Regions from separate parts of the Oceanobacillus alkalisoli genome, predicted to be linked through region 1. Evidence: riboswitches for the same ligand, from Rfam matches in the RefSeq annotation. Region 1 holds a riboswitch; the other holds the start of a gene.

Evidence for each region. Region 1 has a riboswitch for FMN ahead of ribE (riboflavin synthase). Riboswitches for the same ligand answer to the same signal wherever they lie in the genome.
Region 2: linked by a shared signal. The riboswitch ahead of L3V42_RS10765 (ECF transporter S component) and the one ahead of ribE (riboflavin synthase) in region 1 are both predicted to bind FMN.

What each region holds. Positions count from the first base shown of each region.
Region 1 covers NZ_JAKNRA010000008.1:11,137-19,203, forward strand. Annotated here, with positions in the region: gene L3V42_RS10940 (MerR family transcriptional regulator) at 312-1,100, shown strand; FMN riboswitch at 1,196-1,343, shown strand; gene ribE (riboflavin synthase) at 1,690-2,346, shown strand; gene ribB (3,4-dihydroxy-2-butanone-4-phosphate synthase) at 2,339-2,971, shown strand; gene ribH (6,7-dimethyl-8-ribityllumazine synthase) at 3,001-3,465, shown strand; gene L3V42_RS10960 (helix-turn-helix transcriptional regulator) at 3,648-3,848, shown strand; gene L3V42_RS10965 (DUF3278 domain-containing protein) at 3,845-4,300, shown strand; gene L3V42_RS10970 (glycine betaine ABC transporter substrate-binding protein) at 5,227-6,150, opposite strand; gene L3V42_RS10975 (OmpA family protein) at 6,342-6,878, opposite strand; gene L3V42_RS10980 (Bcr/CflA family efflux MFS transporter) at 7,392-8,067, opposite strand, start outside.
Region 2 covers NZ_JAKNRA010000007.1:131,414-139,480, reverse strand. Annotated here, with positions in the region: gene menD (2-succinyl-5-enolpyruvyl-6-hydroxy-3-cyclohexene-1-carboxylic-acid synthase) at 1-438, opposite strand, end outside; gene L3V42_RS10780 (isochorismate synthase) at 435-1,832, opposite strand; gene L3V42_RS10775 (1,4-dihydroxy-2-naphthoate polyprenyltransferase) at 2,036-2,971, shown strand; gene L3V42_RS10770 (TraR/DksA C4-type zinc finger protein) at 3,025-3,381, shown strand; gene L3V42_RS10765 (ECF transporter S component) at 3,787-4,377, opposite strand; FMN riboswitch at 4,580-4,726, opposite strand; gene L3V42_RS10760 (S8 family serine peptidase) at 4,826-8,067, opposite strand, start outside.

The DNA.
Region 1 (8,067 bases):
TAGTCGATTAAACACCTTATTATCGACTGCAACACATGAAGAATAAGCCAATCAGTCGTTTAGGAGCCTTCTCATCTACTGAACACGTTAGATACAGCTGGCATCGGTTGTTTATACGCACCCTAATCAACCAAACGAGCTTGCAATTTCCCAAGACAGTCGATTGGATCCGTTTATCTCACTCCCCGATTGCCATCACCTTATCCATTCGTTTTTGTTATCACATTCCTTTTTTAAACACGTTCCCTCTTGCCCCCTCCGTTACGTCACATGATAACTTATAATTAACAATAAGATGGAGGGATTTCCTTATGAATCAAGAAACACCCAAGTTTTCAATCCGTGAGTTCAGCAAACGAGCCAGAATAACTGTACGTACATTACGGTTTTATGAAGAGTTAGGGTTACTCGTACCAACTGAAAGAAATGAATCAGGCCACAGACTTTACGGATTAAATGAACTCGCGAAACTGCAACAAATTCAATCAATGAAATTTCTCGGTTACCCACTACAGGAGATTAAAGAGTTCATAAAAGATGAAATTGAGGTTGCAGCACAGCTTGAGAAATCATTACCCTGGCAGCACAAGCTTTTAACCGAAAAGCGGGATGAGTTAAATCGATCCATAGAAGCTGTGGAGCGAGTACAGAATTTGCTCAAGGAAGGAATAGCGGTCAATTGGACAGTGTTAAGTTCTCTACTTTTTCAAATCGAACACGAGGAAGATTTAAAGGAATGGGCAAAAGAGTATCTCCCGGAAAAGGTAGCTGAGAAATACTTTTCCCTTCCAAAGGAATATCAACAAAAGCTGGACGTAGAAATGCTCGATTGGCTAGCTAAGCTAGAAAAATTGATGCAGGATAGTGTCCCTGCAAATTCACCAGAAGCTTTTGAATTACTAATGGAACTAACCGAACTGGCAACAAGACATGTTGAGGATAAAGAAGCGTTTGCAATCGAACTCGAAAAGGCGCAGGAGTTAATGGATCAAGAGATAATGGATTTTCAGTTTCCTACCATGCTAACTCCTGAACAAGAATCCTATTTAATGAAAATTGGTGAGGAGATGGAAGCCCTGTACAAGGATAGTGAGGAATAGAGTTAGAGAAGTGCGTATTTCCATTTCCCCAAATAAGTTTATCTAGTTGCCACATTTTCTCAGACATGATATTTTAATAGAAGTATAATATTTTCCAATAACTTCGGGGCAAGGTGAAAATCCTTACCGGCGGTGTTCAAGCTTCGTGCTTGTAAGTCCGTGACCCGTACTCTCTTTTAGGAGACGGTGGAGCTGGTGTAATTCCAGCACCGACAGTTACAGTCTGGATGGGAGAAGTTATTGTGAAAATATATGCGATGCCGATTCTCGTATTCTCTCTTTTAAAATAGAAAGGAGCTGCAGCAAGTAAATTAATATAGAGGAATCATTCAATCGAGCATTTTTTATTGATACGGTAAAAAATTACAAGCCTTACTCCTAATGGCTACATGCAAGAATAAACGGAATTCCTACTATGCACCCTCGCATATTTCCGTATTTCATGTTCTGACATGCATGTTTTTATATAACCGTACTCCAATCAAACTCTTTCCTTACCACCCAAACGCCCCGCGGTGGAAAGAATTCAAATATATTTATACACAAAACACAAAGAGCAAAGCGATCTCTAAAAGGAGGTTTTATTTCATTGTTTACTGGAATTGTGGAAGAAATTGGAACAATCCAATCGATTAAGCGTAATCCCAATTCATTACAATTTAAAATCACTTGCAAAACTGTCCTGTCCGATGTAAATTCCGGAGACAGTATATCCGTAAATGGTGTATGTTTAACCGTTAATGAATATGGACCCGCTTATTTCACAGCTGACGTCATGCCGGAAACAGTTAAGGCGACGACTCTCCAGACGTTACAGATCGGAAGCCCTGTTAATTTAGAGCGGGCAATGGCAGCAAACGGTCGATTTGGCGGTCATTTTGTCAGTGGACATGTCGATGGCACAGGTGAAATCATTTCTGTTCGCAGTCATGAAAATGCAAAATACATGGAAATCAAGACAGATAAGCAATTGCTGAAATATTTTATCGATAAAGGATCTGTCACAGTTGATGGCACTTCTTTAACCATCTTTGAAATTACAGAGCATGGATTTGTCATTTCCCTAATCCCTGTCACACAGGCAGACTCGGTTATTGGTGGGAAACAGCTTGGTGATTTCGTGAATATCGAATGCGATATGCTCGCGAAATATATGGAAAATTTACTTGCCAAAAGATCAGAACAACCAGCAACGAATGGAATTACAAAGGCTACACTAGCCGAAAATGGATTTTTAGATGGATGAGGTGAATAAATTGTACGCAACGGTAGAGCAAGCGATTGAGGTATTGAAGAATGGCAAAGCAATTATTGTAGTAGATGATGAAGACCGAGAAAATGAAGGAGACTTTTTAGCTTTAGGTAAATTTGCAACACCGGAAATGATTAACTTTATGGCAAGCGAAGGAAAAGGGTTGATTTGTGTCCCTATTGAAGAGGAAAAAGCAGAACAGCTTTCCTTACCTTTAATGGCACCGGAGAATACAGACCCTTACCGGACTGCATTCACTGTGTCGATTGATCATGTTTCCACACATACCGGAATCTCAGCATTTGAACGTTCAACAACAATTTTAGAAATGTTAGATTCTGAAGCTAAAGCAGCTGACTTCAATAAACCTGGCCATATTTTTCCGCTTATTGCAAAAGCTGGCGGTGTAGTCGAGCGACCTGGTCATACTGAAGCTGCAGTTGATCTAGCTAAGCTTGCTGATGCGGAACCAGTTGGAGTCATTTGCGAAATTATGAATCCAGATGGAACAATGGCGCGCGGTGAACAACTGAAAGAAACTGCCGAACGCTTTGATTTAGTGATCTTGACAATTAAGGATTTAGTGGAATATCGAAAGAAAAGAGAAACGCTAGTCTAATACAATACGAAAAATAAAGGAGAAGAGAAATGAGTAATATTTTCGAAGGTCATTTGGTAGGAACGGATTTAAAAATTGGAATTGTCGTTGGGAGATTTAATGATTTTATCACTGGCAAGCTGCTCGCCGGAGCAGAAGATGCCCTGCGCAGGCATGGGGTAAACGAACAGGATGTTGATGTCGCATGGGTGCCAGGAGCTTTTGAAATTCCTGTTGTCGCGAAAAAGTTAGCTGCATCTAAAAAATATGATGCGGTTATTACGCTTGGTACCGTCATTCGTGGCTCTACCCCGCATTTTGATTATGTGTGTAATGAGGTGGCTAAAGGTGTAGCTGCAATTAATATGCAAGAAGGAATTCCAGCCATTTTTGGTGTCATTACAACAGACACGATTGAACAGGCCATTGAACGGGCTGGTACGAAAGCCGGAAATAAAGGCTGGGATGCTGCAACAGCGGCTATTGAGATGGCGAATTTGATGAAGCAGATTTAATGATCAGTTGCATAAAGAGCTCTCCACGTTTTGATTTGGAGAGTTCTTTTTTTATAACATAAACATTCAGATTCTCCTCCAGTCTTTAAGTAATTCATCTTGCAATTGACATTCTCCCCCTCCTAATGTAAGATATAAATTACAAAGGCAAACTATATCTTACATCTAAAGTGGGTTTACAAATGAAAAATAACGTAAAATTAACTCGAATTAAAAATTCCATGACACAGGCGCAGCTCGCGCGCGAGGTTGGCGTCACCAGGCAAACAATTGGGCTCATTGAAAAAGGCGAATATAACCCGAGTCTCCAGCTCTGTATTAATTTAGCAAAGTCACTTAACAAAACATTGGATGAATTATTTTGGGAGGTCGATACGGAATGAAATCTTGGATATCTTTTTTATTACCGGATGATGAATACAAGGAAAAAAAGATGCTCTATTTTTACGCAGAAGGAGCAATTATTCTTTTTCTTTCCCTCATTGTAATGATGATCTGCAACAACTTTTTTAATCTGGAAGCGGAAACTGTCTTACTCGCAGCCATTGCCATCTTCCTCTTTTATGTAACAGGAAGATATATGATAGCAGGGATTGAATATACGGATATTGCTACAAAGCATGCTTACAAAAAAGAGTTAAGAAATATATCCGTTAGAACAATTGGATTTGTTGTTATTTTTTTGGCATTATACTTGATTTTCGTTAATATACCTTCGAGTCTCCATAAATGGGGTGAACTTTTAGGTTTATTGATAAGTGTCAGTACAGTATGTTTTTTATCTAGTTACATCTCCTTAAATCGTTCTTATAAGAAAAATAAGAAACTATTATAATCTTGGAAAAAAACGCATTTTCTTCAGTCTGTTAAGACGAAAAAGTGTGTTTTAAATTTTTTATTATGAACTGAAGTATATTTAGATTCATGTTTGTTTTTGTCTGAAGAACTCTTTTATAAGACGGTTTTGTGGACTTGGAGTTTATTTTGTCTAATAGAACTCTCTTACAGGACAGGTTCCGGGATTTAGAGCTGAATCTGTCTAAGAGGACTCTCTTACGGGACAGGTTCCGAGATTTAGAGCTGAATCTGTCTAACAGGACTCTCTTACGGGACAAGTTCACGGATTTAGAGCTAATCTTGTCTAACAGGACTCTCTTACGGGACAACTTCACGGATTTAGAGCTGAATTTGTCTAACAGGACTCTCTTACGGGACAAGTTCACGGATTTAGAGCTGAATTTGTCTAAGAGGACTCTCTTACGGGACAAGTTCCGAGATTTAGAGCTGAATCTGTCTAACAGGACTCTCTTACGGGACAACTTCACGGATTTAGAGCTAATCTTGTCTAACAGGACTCTCTTACGGGACAAGTTCACGGATTTAGAGCTGAATCTGTCTAACAGGACTCTCTTACGGGACAAGTTCCGAGATTTAGAGCTGAATTTGTCTAACAGGACTCTCTTACGGGACAAGTTCACGGATTTAGAGCTGAATTTGTCTGCTAGAACGCTCCTATGAGACATTTTCCTTAACTTAGAGTCGATTCTATCTAATAGAGTGCTTCTATAAGACAAGTACACACATTCAGAACCGATTGTGTCTCATAGAGAAACATCCCCTGCCAAATCATAATTGCTAATACAACTTTGTTAAAGCATTTAGTTCAACTTAGATAGCAAAATAGGTAATCTAAAAAGGCCAGATATTACATCTGACCTTCCACCACATCATTCACCAAAATCGAGTAAGGTGACAAGCCCCTTACTTCGTCGGCAATTCTTCAATACTATCAATATCCATATAACCCGGGACGACGAATCCTTGCTGGGCCCCTTCCAGGTTCGGACCTAAGTCAACAATGTCATCTTTATATTGTTCGGCATAAGTAGCAGCTCCTACTGGAAGCCAAGCGATAAGCATGCCATCGATTTCTTCCTCTGAAAGACTTTCGAATGCGATACCCATATCAAGTGGAGTCAATTCGACCGTGTAACCTAATTCTTCAAGCATTAAAGCAACAACATTCGTTGATGATAGTTCCGTATCCCAATTCACATAGCCTAATTCAATAGTCTCTCCATCAACTGGTTCGATCCCTTCCGTCCAAACTTCGACTTTGTCCCGGTTATCTGCAATCCATTCTTCTGCAGCCTCTCGTGGTTCTACTTCATCGCTTTGGCCAAATTTGGACATGACTTCATTCATGTCATCTACTTCCCAGAAGAAATTATCGAGAAACTGGTAAGCTGCTGGCTGGTCCTCCTCAAGCCCATGTCGTACCATCGTATGAATATTTTCCGATTCACCTAATGTACCTTGTGGATCCTCTAAGAATTTCAAATCATATTCACTGAACATCCAATGCGGCTCCCATAGTGTTACCACAATCGGCTCCTCATTCGCAATCGCACCTTGAAGTTCTGTTAACATCGCTGGTTCTGAACTCGGCAGCAGCTCCAAGTCCAAATTGTATGCTTCGACCGTTTCTGCAGCAATATTCATCGTTCCAGACCCAGGATCAATCCCGACAATTTCCGTGAGTTCAGATGCAGAATTTTCTTCCCCTTCTTCAGCAGTAGAATCACTATCCTCAGATTCACCCTGACATGCTGCGAGCAGAAGTAAAACGAACATACTTATTAAAATAATCCCTTTCTCTCTTATCCAGTTCATTGTTTTAAGCAAACCCTCTTCCTATTCCAGATTTTTTTCAAATAATAGGACGATAATATAATAGAAAAACATTTAGAGCAATGCTCTAATATCGTGATTTTCCGCCATATTAATGATTCAAGATAGTTCAGTGGGCTTATCGTAATAAATCGTGCAAATTCCATCCATGTTTGAATTATCAGTTATCAAACACTTGATACCTCTTATTTTTCTGCGGCTTCTCCTTGCAATAGTATTTCTACCCGGCGGTTACGTTGCCTTCCCTCATCTGTTTCTTCATTTGTTGCTATCGGCTCATATTGTCCAAAACCTTCTACTTCTACTTCAAATTCAAATACAGAATCATTTTTCAAATTGGAGAGAAACAACGCATGAACATTTTCAGCCCGGTCTTCAGAAAGTGGCTGGTTGATATCATTTCCACTCACATTATCCGTGGGACAATGGATTTTAATGAGTCCTGCGTAATCATCACTCTCAAGCCAATCTGCAATCTCCTGAATAACTTGCTCTCCCTCTCCAGTAACATCACTTTCCCCAAACTCAAATAGGATTTCGTCAGATAAAATAAGCTTGATTTCTTCTCCATCCTTGGTTACATCGATATCGTCCGGGGCATCTTCATATTCTGGTTTTAAGGGGATGATCAACTCAATCACCTGTTCCGTCTGATCCTCGTAACGCAGCTTTACAATATCACCTTTTACGTTCTCAAATTCTTCTCCGTATGCATCAAGCACAGCGCTGCCGCGCGGAGGATTGAATCCCGATTGAGCATATATTCTAATAAATCCTTCATCGGTCAACGACTTATATTAAACCGGCATATAGAACGTCCCATCTTTTCTCCAGTTTCTCCCATATATAGATTGTAACTCATCGCTCTTTTCATGTAAGGAAGAAATCGACGACGGATCGAATCGTAATTCCAATCGTATCGGTTCATTTTTATGCTGCTCGTAAAATGTTTCGTCAAATGCAATCGAATCATTAATTTCACCGTTTTCTCCGACGACCAGTATCGTACTCGTTACGTAGCCTCCATAAGGATACCCATAAGCACGAACACTAACAACAAATCTAATATAATTCTCCGCCGGGTGAAACGGGCACTAAGCATTCCCACCCAGCGCCCAATAAAAACTCATCCCAGCAAATACGATCGTCCAGACAACACCGAGAATAATAAATTTCTTATTCCTTTGCATAGATACCTCCTCATTAGAGTGATGGAGTCATAACAAAGTTAAAGCTTATTCTTCTGTCTTATCTTTTCTCACAATTGTAAAGAACACAGTAAACCCAATCAGAGTTGTTGTAAACATGATTGACCCCATCGGAACAGCCGACGCCTCATTGATACCTGCGAGCGGAGAGCATAGAGAGCCGAGCAATAAAGGAAGCATTCCAAGTACCGCACTCGCACTTCCAGCCCGATGTCCTTGCTCTCTCATCCCTAATGTGAATGTACTTGTCGTAATCATTCCCATCGTGATCATATAAATAAAAATCAAAAAGACAATGGCAGCTAAAGGACCTTTGATAATCGTCATGATAAGCAATAAAGATGTTGCAGAAAGCGCAACGATGACTGCAGACTGAAGCATTTTTTTCACCGGGATCATACCACTGAAACGCCCGATTAGAAAGCTTCCCGTAATAATTGCCAAGCCATTGATTCCAAATAACACACTAAATACTTGCGGGGATACCCCGTAGATACCCTGGTAAACAAATGGCGTCCCTGACACATATGCAAAACTGCCACCGTGAATAAATCCAACAACTAAAGCATAACCGATAAACGAGCGATCCGTAAATAAACTTCCCATCGTTTTTAACGAAGCACCAACTGAGCTTGGAATCCGATTTTCAGGAGGCAAGGTTTCTTTAAGGTTCAAAGCGACAATGACAACCATGATAAAGCCG
Region 2 (8,067 bases), on a different contig from region 1:
AAGCATCCCATTTTCAACTTCTGGAAGGGCCATTTCCTGGAACCATTTTACATAGTTGCCATACAAATGAAATTGGTCAATTGCTTGTGGCGCTCCCACGTCTCTTAACTCATGGGGACGATCCGCCGTCATGACAACAAGTGGAACACGGCTATAATGCGCCTCGACAATTGCCGGATAGTAATTCGCCGCCGCAGTACCTGACGTACAAACTAATGCTACCGCTGCTTTCGTCTGCTTCGCAAGTCCGAGCGCGAAAAATGCCGCCGAGCGTTCATCAATAACGATCCATTCCTTTATCGCTTCATGTTCCGAAAAGGCGAGTGCTAACGGTGTTGACCGGGATCCAGGAGAAATAACAACATGCTGGATTCCGTTTTCATTCATTTCATCGACAAAATTGGCAGTATATCTTGTTAATATTTCTATATAGTTCATTCCTGCTTTCCTCCCAGCACATGTAGCATCGGCAGCATTTTAATTCTCGTCTCTTCAAATTCCATTTCCGGATCGGAATCAGCTAAAACTCCGCAGCCAGCAAATAAAGAGGCCGCGTCCGCTTGTATCAAACCACAACGGATCGCTACCGCAAACTCGCCATTTTGGTTACTATCTATCCAACCGATCGGTGCACCGTACCATCCTCGGTCAAGCAGTTCATGTTCCCGTATATAAGCTAACGATTCTTCTGTTGGCGTACCACCAAGCGCAGGTGTCGGGTGCAAATCTTTAATCACGTCGAATATGGAATACGATTCTTTCAATCTTCCAGTGACCGGTGTATACAAATGTTGTAAGTTTTTTAACGGATGAAGTACCGGTTTGCTCGGAATATTGACGTCTGTACAGGTTTTTAGTATGGCTTCTTTAATCATTTTTACGACAAATTCATGTTCATCCCGATTCTTCTTATCATGCAGCAGTTCATAACCGATCTGCTCGTCCTCCGCTTTTGTCTTTCCACGTGGAGCTGTTCCTGCTAGACAGGTTGAAAGTAACTGATTCTTTTCTACTTTAACCATCCGTTCTGGAGTCGCACCAATAAAACAGTCCCCTTCACTTTCGAATGCGAAGATGTAACTGTTTGCCTGTGTATGATGCAGTTCTTCAAGGACTTGCGTAATATTAACTTCTTCTGTAAATGTTAGACGGACTTCCCGAGCGAGGACAATTTTTTCTGCCCGCTTTTCTTTCATTTCCTTTGTTGCTTCCTTAACGGTTTCTTTCCATTTTTCCGGTGCAATGACCTGATTTTTTCTTATCCTAATCGGCTGTCCACCGAAGGATTTTCCTGCTGCAAACTGCTCTGTGTTTTTACGGATTCTTGTTGCTGCTTCTTCTATTGTCTCTTCTTTATGGATAAGTATATTCACCGTCACATAACTGTGTGATTGATAAGTCGTCCACATCAGTTCCGGTATATAGAATTTGCTTAATTCAAACTTCTTCCAAAGCTCTGTTTTTACTTCAAGTGGATCAAAATCCATCCCACCGAAAGCGACAAACCCTGTTGCCGGCACCGTCGAGTAAGGATTATCAATCCAAGTATGCTCTAACGCTTGCTTCCATAAATCCTCTGTTTCCTGAAAACGATTCTCTTCAGCTATTAACGTTTGCACACTGCCAACTCCAGTTATTGCTAGGGTGCGATTCGGATTCATCCAATAAAAGCGGTCTTTAACAAACTGCTTCGCCCCCTCAAATATAAGGAGAGGGTCTTTATTTTCTATTTTCTTCGTCAAACTGAAAAGCTTGGATGATTCATTTGGGCCGATGGAATTCTTTACGGCTGCTATTTTTTCTTCAAGCTCTTTCATTTGAATATCGATCATAACTATACCTCCGATAAATACCACTAAAAAACACCTATAACCATTTTATGCTCTTTTCATCACTTTCTCAAGAAAAGGACCGTTTTTTGATAATTAAGCCAAGAAAATGGAACATAGCAGGAGATATGGAGGATAATAAAAGAAATTGACACTTGTCCTTTATTTTCATAAGATTAATAGGATAGCGTGGAGGGGGAAGATTTATGGATACGGTTAATAAAAATTCAATCAAAGAGGCATTGAACGAAAAATCAGGCTTTGACGTCTGGTGGCGCTTGATGCGTCCGCACACACTTACAGCATCGTTTATCCCTGTATTCGTCGGTACGATGCTTGCTTATCATGATGGAACCATCAACTGGACCTTATTTCTCGCCATGCTCGTAGCGTCCTTATTAATTCAGGCTGCGACAAATATGTTTAATGAATACTATGATTACAAACTCGGTTTAGATACAGAAGAATCTGTCGGAATAGGCGGAACGATTGTCCGGGATGGTGTGGAGCCTAGAACAATCCGTAATCTAGCTGTTTCGTTTTATGGAATTGCTGTTATTCTTGGCGTTTATATTTGTATGGAATCCAGTTGGTGGATCGCCGTCATCGGTTTAATATGTATGGCAATCGGTTACTTATATACTGGAGGACCTATTCCAATATCTTATACACCATTTGGTGAGTTGTTTTCCGGTGTCCTAATGGGAACCGTCATTATCGGCATCACGTATTTCATCCAGACACTTACAATGACGAGTGAAGTCATTTGGATATCGATTCCAGTTACCATTTTTATCGGGAGCATCAATTTGTCTAATAATATTCGTGACCGTGACGGAGATAAACTTGGTGGAAGAAAGACGATCGCTGTACTGGTTGGCAGAGAAAAAGCAATTACCTTACTCGCTGTATTGTTTATCATCGCCTACGGATGGACACTAGGTTTAATTATGGCAGGTCTTTTACCAATTTGGACACTGATCACTTTCTTTAGCATACCGAAAGCCGTAGCAGTCATTAAAAACTTCCGCGGGAAAACCGAACCGCTCGAAATGATGCCAGCCATGATTGCAACCGGAAAAACGAACACCATCTATGGCTTCCTGCTTGGAATATCCCTTGTCATTGCAGCATTTGCATAAGCGTGCTTGTCACTGCTTAAATATTTTTGCCTGAATGCAAAGGAGCGATTTTGATGAAAACCTATCTTTCTGATGATAAATTAGCTTATTTCCGTGAGCGCTTGCTCGAATTAAAAACGGAAACAGAAAAGCTTTCCAATCAATCTACTAATGAATCACCGAACGACTCGATTCGTGAACTGTCTGATTATGGCAATCACCCAGCTGACATGGGCACAGAACAGTTTGAACAGGAGCGCGATGCTGGAATGGAACTCGTTCACCAGGAGCGATTACGAGCGATTGATGATGCACTGGAACGAATTGATAATAAAACGTACGGTATGAGTGTAGTATCACAAAAACCGATACCGGAAGAACGACTTGATGCCATACCAACAGCAAAAACGCTTGTGGGGGAAGAAGAATAAAGAAACACTCTAAAATAGTGGGTAAAGTCATTCAGCAATGACTTTACCCACTATTTCTTTTTAGTTATTAAGAGGTAGTTCGAATTTAAATTCCACTATTCCATCTTCTTACAATAAGGTATCTGTTATAAAGTGAAAATTCTTTCAGTCGGAGTATTACAGTCCGTTAATGCGTGAAAAAATAAGATCAGTGGTTCTTTCTTTACCGGGCAGAATCTCTTCATAAAATGCAGGCACTACGTCCACTTCTTGGTATTCACTTGTGATGCCTCCACGTAATACAGGAGTTATTGTATCATTCACAACAAAAGAATCATCCCGGTATTTGCTAAGGGATACTATCTTATTTCCCAAAGACATAAAAAAAGTCCATCTCCACGATTGAGATGAACCTTTTCTGTTATATTATGCAGCTAAATTGGTTTGCTTCTGTTCAATCCAACTGCGCATTTTTATAAACACGGGAACAAATAACATGCCGACAATAATTCCTTTCAGCAAGTTAAATGGAAACACCCCAACAAGTACGGCGCCCCATACCATTTGCTCACCCATATCCCATCCCATGAACCATGCATAAGCAGGCAAAATAACATAGTAATTTAATACAGACATTCCAACTGCCATCACAATTGTTCCTGTAACTAAGCCGGAAACGATCGATTTCACGCCTTTACGGAACTTGTGATAGATCAGTGATACTGGTAGGACAAACATGACACCTGCAAGGAAATTAGCTAGAACACCGATTGGGTCTCCTGCACCAGATACCGCAAAATAAAGTACGTTCTTAATCAGAACGACAGCGACACCAGCGAGTGGTGAAAATATAAGCGAGGCCATCAATGCCGGCACATCACTAAAGTCAATTTTTAAATACGGTGGCAGGAACGGCAGCGGGAAGTTCAAGAAAAATAAAACGAGAGCGATTGTACCCAGTAGTGCTAAAATAATGAGTTTTAATAACTTTGAAGATTGCTTTGCAGAATTTTGCATCTTCATTTCCTCCTTCATCTTTTCCTAACCGATTCTAACTCGTGATGAAGGATGGCCTTGCCTCTTTGACAACTCTTATTTCTTTCCCAGCGTCTTAAAACTTCTTTCAAGACAGAAAAACCCTAAAGCCGATAAATGGGGCTTTAGGGTTTGGGAATACAAGAGTAAATGAAGGTACATAAAAACGCACCTTGATTTGGCTCGACATCTTCTCCCATCCAGACTGTAACTGTCGGTTCTGGAATTACACCAGATCAACCATAAGAATTCAAATTATGGTTCGCGGACTTAGAATACGTATATACTCCTCACCGCCGGTCGGGAATTGCACCCTGCCCCGAAGATTAGAATCGATTATTCAGTTACTAATGATAAGTATACTACATTTTTCATATATTGCAAGAGGTGTGCTCAAAAAAAGATGCGGCAGGTTGCCGCATCTTTTCCATCATTCATCTGTATTAATAAATAGCTTCCCATCCGTTTGGTCTCTTGCTTCATTCCCATAATCATCGACTGCGATGACTTCGATAACCGCTCCTTCAGCGACAACATTGCTTGTTGCGGTCCAGTAGCCGACGTAATGCCCTTCAGACGTTTCCATCATTGGTAATTCCGTCGGGTTAGAGTTTACGTTTGCGAGCGGCATATGAACGACAAATGTCGCTCGAAGGCCTGGCTCGCTGTCAAATTCAAACTTAACGCTTTCTCCTGCACCCAAGTACACATCTTCCTCAGGGGTCAGATTCCCGATTTCAGGAGGCGTGAAGTCAACATCCAATGATACAGCTTCAACCGCCGAATTTCCTGCCAAGTCGGCTGCTGTAACTTCAATGTCATTTACCCCTTCATCAAGAATGATCCTTAGTGAATAGGTTCCATCATTGATTTTAGCACGCTGGCCGTTAACCTCGACATAATCAAGATTAGCGTCCTCAACCGTCCCTTCAACCGTTAGAGTTTCACGATTTGATTTTTCGCCGTCTTCTGGATTATCGATAGTAAGTGCTGGTGCTTCCGTATCTAGTACGACTGTTACCGGTTCTGATTCCATAATTTCAGTGTCATCCAGTACGGTGACTGCAACCAATTCGTTATCACCTTCCGAAAGCGTTGCAGAGATTGCAAACCCACCATCATCGCCAACTTCAACAGTATCCACTTCTTCCCCGTTATTCACTAATTTAACGGAAGTAGTTAGGGATGCACTACCTTCTACAGTAATATCCGCTTCATTCGTAATAAGCCCCTCTTCAGGTGACGTTATTACTGGTGCTTCCACCTCGTAGTCTACTCTAGCACGAATCATATAGTTTCCTTCATCAGCTGGAGACGCGTTCCATGCGCCATCTACATATTGGAAACTTCTTTCAGCGTTCGGACCATTTTCATCCGTTGCTAGGCCTGGCGCATTTGTATTCACATCTTGCTGGATATAGACCATATAGAAATCGCCATTCACTTGGATAGAATGTTCACTCAAGTCCACAACCGTCCACTCCTCCAGACTACGAGTCGCTTCTGCCTCAACTGGTCCGGCAATCCGTTCACCCGGTGTACCGTCTGGACCATTTGCATCCCATACTTCAACAGCAAATTCCGTACCTCCTGGTACAGGCCAATCCGCATCATGGAATTGGAAGACCCCATCGGTTACAATTGCCGAATCTTGTCCTTCATCAAGAGACATCCGAACTGCCCAACCATTACCTGCCTCATAGAATGCACGAGCATTTTCCGCTGTTCCGTCATCATAGCCAATCTCTCCGCCAGGAACGGTGTAGAAAGGTTCTAATTCGATATCAACCGTCCCGTCAGAAGTAAAGTCAGCTTCTACTTCTGCTCCGTGATAGCCGCGAGCAAGTACTTTCAGCGTATATACGCCTTCATAAGCAGTAATCGTAAAGGCGCCATTTTCATCTGTCGTGACGGCTTCCACATTCGCATCTTCTACAAGTAAAAGTGTAGCGTGTGCAATTCCCTCCCCAGTCACTTCATCTGTTACTGTACCTGAAACGGTGTATTCATCTTGTTCTTCTAAAGTAAAGTTAACCGTTGTTGTTTCATCCGCCTCAACTGTTACATTTTCTTCTGCAGGATGATACCCATAACTTTCTGCAACCACGGTGAAGTCCCCTGCAGCATGCATGATAGAGAATGATCCATCTGCAGGATTTGTATTCACTGATCTGTCGCTTTCCAGCACGCTTACTGATGCGCCTAACGGTAAAGCTGCAGGTGTAATTGCATCTTCTGTAACTGATTCATTTTCATCTGGAAATGCTGGTTTTAATTTATCTGGATCAATTGGAGCCTTCTTCATTCCGATACTATTGTAACCTAACAATAATCCAATAGAAGAATTAGAATTCATTCCGATGCTCGGTGCTTGTGCCGACTCACTTCTAGACGTATCAGCAAGCCCAACATCATCAATATACCAACCATCCCGGACAACACTGACATCAGTAGTCAGATTAAATCCGATATAAACTCTTTCTCCGCTATAATCAGATAGATCAATTTCTGAGTTCACCCAGCCATCCGAAACATTTGTAATACGTTCTAATTGTTCCCAGTTTTCCATATCACTGGAAATATACACATGCCCATAATCCCAGTTATTCTCCAGATTGTACCACTGACTATATTGTAAATAAGAATCTCCATCTGGTAAATCAATTGGCGGCATCACTAATGTTGAATTCTCATTGCTATTATACGTGCCGCTTAAATTCGTTGCATATACATTCTCACCAGAGACAGCCTCACTCGGACCTGAAGTCGGAACCCCGTGCTCCCAACTGCTATTTTCTCCAAATATAGACCATCCGCTAGGTGTTCCTTCAAAATCCTCGAAATATCCAACTGTAATTCCCGGTTCTACGGTTACACTGTAGGAATCAGTTGTTACCGAATTGTTTCCAAAGTCATTGATTTCAAAATGATATTCAAATGTTCCTTCTGCAATATCCTCACCTGGAATCGTTACGGTATACTCACCTGACAAGTGATCCCCAGATACCCGTTCCGCCGCAATCCGGTTATCCCCATAAACGACTTCTACAGAGGTTACACTGATATCATCTTCTGCAGTAATAGTTACTTCAAGATCCATTCCCGCAAATATTACTTCTGGTGCTTCATGATTATATGTTGGTGCTTCTGTATCCTCTCCATCTCTACTTACAGCCCCGTCAATGACACCTAACCCGGAAACAATGGAAGATACTGCTTCATATGCATTCAGCAGTCCGTGTCCATAACCGTTATTCGGTGACTCAGGGAATGTGCCGTCTGTAAGTGGAGTTGCAGTAGTCGTAAGGATTTCTTCTATTTCGGCAACGGACAGATTCGCATTCGCTTGTTTTACTAATGCGACTGCACCAGAAACAGCTGGCCCCGACATCGACGTACCATTCCAGCCGCCTTCATACCCACTTCCTGGTACACTCGAGCGAATATTTACCCCCGGTGCTGAAACATCAGGTTTAATCTCTTCATAAGGAGATGGCCCCTGTAAAGAGAAACTTGCTAAATTATCATTAACATCCGTTGCACCTGTTGCGAAAGATTCCGGGTAGTTTGCCGGGTTAGCAATTGAACCTGGTCCGCCCGGGTTAAATAATGTTGTGTTCCCTGCTGAGAATTCAGGGAAAATATTTGCTGCACGCCAGGCAATGACGACAT